Regions from separate parts of the Eoetvoesiella sp. genome, predicted to be linked through region 1. Evidence: predicted binding sites of a transcription regulator. Region 1 holds the regulator's gene; the other holds the start of a gene.
What was found. Region 1 encodes sigma-54, which starts transcription at its own class of promoters, with help from an activator protein. Its sites were predicted from a motif close to TGGCANGNAANCTGCTTT; they were not measured.
Positions count from the first base shown of each region.

Region 2: VNT00_RS17330 (CmpA/NrtA family ABC transporter substrate-binding protein) is a predicted target of sigma-54. The motif match lies at 991-1,008, and genes of this name have one in related genera.

Region 1 is NZ_DATMGA010000011.1:92,021-94,221, reverse strand. It holds gene VNT00_RS02265 ((2Fe-2S)-binding protein) at 1-167, opposite strand, end outside; gene VNT00_RS02260 (RNA polymerase factor sigma-54) at 412-1,968, opposite strand; gene VNT00_RS02255 (hypothetical protein) at 1,985-2,201, shown strand, end outside.
Region 2 is NZ_DATMGA010000070.1:4,499-6,699, forward strand. It holds gene VNT00_RS17325 (LysR family transcriptional regulator) at 1-743, opposite strand, end outside; gene VNT00_RS17330 (CmpA/NrtA family ABC transporter substrate-binding protein) at 1,110-2,201, shown strand, end outside.

The sequences.
Region 1 (2,201 bases):
CCGGCATAACGGCCGCCCGGCAGGTACTCGGCCGCCGTTTCGGCGCAATGCCCGCAGCAGGTCGCGACCCCAAGCTGCCCTTGAAGGTCGGACATCGTGAGCGCACCGTCCGCGACTGCGGATTGAACCTGGCGCTCGGTGATAGCGTTGCAGATACAAATGAACATGAGAACAATTATCATCTGATCGTCATAAAAAAGCAATCGCCCAAAAGATTTATTTTGTATCTGCGGCCAAAATCGCACGTTTTTCCGGCAAGACCAAGGGAAGACCCTAGGATCATGGCCGGCCTTGGCAACTGAGGCGGCCATACGCCGGATCTGGGCGCGTCCGCCCAAGCCGCATACCAGTGGCGCAACTGGAGGAAGCCGGCTGCGCTACTTGGCGGAAAGCCCCGGGAAACTGCGACCTTCAGCGCTTGAGCTGCGCCCGCGCCTTGCGCAGAGCGGCGGTTTCGATGCCCGCCGCTTCGCGGTACTTGGCCACCGTGCGCCGGGCGATCACCACCCCTTGCTCGGCCAGCCGGGCCATAAGCTGGCTGTCCGACAGCGGCTTCTCGGGCTTCTCCTGCGCAACCAGCTTCTGGATCAGGCTGCGCACCGCCGTCGCCGACGTGGCATCGCCACTGTCGGTATCCAGGGCCGCGCCGAAAAAGAACTTGAGCTCGAACACCCCCCAGGGGGTCTGCATATACTTTTGCCGCGTCGCGCGCGATACCGTGGACTCGTGCATTTCCAGCTCCAGCGCAATATCCCTCAGCAACAGCGGACGCATGGCCTGGGGCCCCTGCTCGAAAAACGCTTGCTGGCGTTCGACCACCACCTGGGCGACACGCAATATGGTCTCGAACCGCTGAGCCACGCTTTTCACCAGGCCATGGGCCGATTGCAACTGGCTGTGCAGATCGGGGCCGGGCCTTGCCTCGGGCGCCGCGGCGCCAGCGACACCATCGGAGTCCACAACCCCGGCCGATTCGCCGGCCTCGGCGGCAACGCCGCCGTCGTCGCCTTCCCCCGCATGGCGCACGCTGCAGGCATTACGCGCCCGGCCCTGCGCGGCCGCGCCGGCGTCGGTTCCGCGCGCCGGACGGCTTTCGCGCAGCAGTTTTTCATACAGGGCATTGACGCGCACGCGAGGCACGACATTGCCGTTCAGCCGCGCCTGCCAGTGGCCCGCCACCTTGCGCACGATGATTTCCGGGTTGACGTAGTCGGCCTGCGAACCCGCCCACGCCCGGCCCGGCTTGGGATCCAGGCCAAGCAGCAGCATGCGGGCCGCGCGCAGTTGTTCTTCGGTGCACGACAGGGCCTCGCGCAGGCGGTTGAGATTGCCTCCGGCCAGCAAGTCCAGATGCTTGTGAACCAGCTTGCGTGCAAGCCCCAGCACTTCGGGATCGGCCGCCCCCTTGTTTTGCTCCAGCTGCAGCAACAGGCATTCGCTTAGCGACGACGCGCCAACCCCCGGCGGATCGAACGACTGAAGCAGACGCAGTGCGGCCCGCAGCTCATCGATATCCACATCCAGCTCGTCCGGCAGGTCGCCAAGAATTTCCTGCAACGGCGTCACCAGATAGCCGTTTTCATCGAGGTCGTCGATCAACACGGCAAGCAGCGCCCGGTCGCGCCGCGAGGCATGCGTCAGTTGCAACTGCTTCAGCAAATGCTGCGCCAATGAATCGGGCGCGCTGGACTCGAACGGCGCGTAGTCGTCATCGCCCTGACCCTGGCTGGCGCCGCCCGGCACGGGCGAATCGCCGTGCTCGATAGGCACAGTTTCCGATACCGCCGGCATCGCTTCGGTGTCATACTCTTCATCGAGCTCCAGCAGGGGGTTGTCCTCCAGCGCCTGCGCCAGCTCGGCTTCGAGATCCTGCGCCGAAATCTGCAGGAATCGAATCGACTGCTGCAGTTGCGGTGTCAGTGCCAATTGCTGGCTTTGGCGAAGCTCTAAAGATTGACGCGATAGCATAGGTAAAATAACCGGCATGAATTCGATCACACAACACCAGCCCACCCGCCAGGACGACGCCGTACTGCGCAACACGCTATTAAAGCTCACTGCGGCGCAAAAAATACTCTGCACCGTCGTGGTCGCGGCCGTCGCCCTGATTTGGTACGACCTCCTGAACCGCCTCATTGCCTTCGGCCGGGGCCTGGACTACACCGGCCTGCATGCGCTGGGCGCGCAGATCGTCGAGTTCC
Region 2 (2,201 bases), on a different contig from region 1:
ATCAGCGCATCGTAAGTGCCATCGACAATGGTGACGTTCAGATCCTTGTGCAGAGCCAGCACCCTATCGACCGCGCGCGGCACCAGCACCCCGGCCGAAAGCGGCAACGAGCCGATGACGATGCGGCCCGTCATCCGGCCGTGCAGCGCCATCAGGTCTTCCTCGGCATGCCGGAATTCCGCCAGGGCCAATTTGCTGCGCCGCAAGACCGCCTCGCCGCTTTCCGTCAGGCGCATGCCGCGCACGGAGCGCTGGAACAGCTTGACACCCAGCATGTGCTCCATCTGGCGCAGCGCCTGATTGACCGCCGGCTGGCTCACGCCCAGCCGGCCTGCCGCAGAACTCTCGCCGCCCGTTTCGCAAAACGCAATATACGTTTCCAGATGGCGATAGGCGCAAGCCCCCGCAAAACGGCCTGCCGAAGGCCGGGCCGGCGGCACGCCCGATTCGACGGCGGCGGCCGACTCGCTTTCGGCCAGGACAAGCTGCGCCATCGCACGCTCGGCGCGGTGCACCAGCAGGCGTCCTTCGGCGGTGGTAAGCATGCCGCGCGCCGCGCGTTCGAACAGCGCGACCCCCAGGCTGCTTTCCAGCTCCCGGATAGCCCTGGCGATGGCGGACTGGGACAGCGGCAGCAACTGCGTGGCCTGCGCCGTGCTGCCGGTCTTGCTGACCGCCAGCACCGAACGAAACTGTTTCAGATACCGGGCAAGCAATAAAGACCTGCCGTGCCTGTCGCGCATCCGGCCCACCCTCCTTTTTCGACTTTGCGCCCGCGTCGGCGCACCCCACGCGTCATCATACTCAAAGCCGGCGCGCCACGCCTGCCCCGCCCCATTTTGTCGCACCGCGCCCGATCGAGGTGCGCGAGCGCCCAGGCCCGGAACACCGGGCCTGGCCCGCCGGCTTCGGTGGCCTCCGTCATACAAGACCGGCAAAAACCCCTCCATTCCTGTCGGCTCCCAACCCAATCATCCCCCATGGGAATCCTGGCACGGTACTTGCTTAATCAAAATTATGACGCCGGCCCGCGCGGCCAGACGACACTGGCGGAGACCACCGCATCGAGATGAGACTTCGCAGCAAAGGAATCAGGAACAACCATGAACATCGCCAAGCCCTCCAACACCATCGGAAACACCGGTTCAGCCGCCAATCCATCGCGCCGCCGCTGGCTCGGAAACACCGCGAAAGCCGCCGCAAGCCTGGGCGCCATCGCAATGGCCGACGCCGTTCTCAAGCCGGCGGCCTGGGCCGCGGGTTCGGACGCCCCGGAAAAGCCCGAGGTCAGGATCGGCTTCATCCCGCTGACGGACTGCGCCCCCGTCATCATGGCGTCGGTGCTGGGGCTGGATAAAAAGCATGGCGTCACCATCATTCCCAGCAAAGAGACCTCATGGGCGGGCCTGCGCGAGAAACTCGCCAGCGGCGGCCTGGATTTCGCCCACGTCCTCTACGGTTTGATCTACGGCATGCACCTGGGCATCGCGGGTCAGCAGCACGATATGTCGGTTCTGATGGGCCTGAACCAGAACGGCCAGGGCATTACCCTGTCGAACCAGTTGCGCGATGCCGGCGCCGTCGATGGCGAAAGTCTGAAAAAAGCCATTTCGGCCAACCCCAGAACCTACACGTTCGCCCATACCTTCCCCACCGGCACGCACGCCATGTGGCTGTACTATTGGCTGGCCGCCTACGGCATCAACCCTATCGAGGATGTCCGCGCCGTCACCGTGCCGCCCCCGCAAATGGTTGCCAACATGCGCATCGGAAACATGGACGGCTTCTGCGTGGGAGAACCCTGGAATGCCCGCAGCATTGCCGACAAGGTCGGCTTCAGCGCAGCCACCTCGCAGGACATCTGGGCCGACCACCCCGAAAAAGTGCTGGGCGCGCGCACGGATTTCGTCCAGCAGCATCCCAACACCGTCCGCGCCGTCATGGCCGCCATTCTGGAAGCCGGCAAATGGATAGACGGCTCGCCCGAAAACACGCGCAAGACCGCGCAAACCATCGCAGCAAAGTCGTACGTCAACGTCAGCCCAGACATCATCGTCGACCGCATGCTCGGCCGCTATGCCAATGGCCTCGGCAAGACGTGGACGGACAAGCACCCCATGCGCTTCTATGGCGAAGGCGCGGCGACGTTTCCCTACCTGAGCGACGGCATGTGGTTCCTGACCCAACACAAGCGCTGGGGC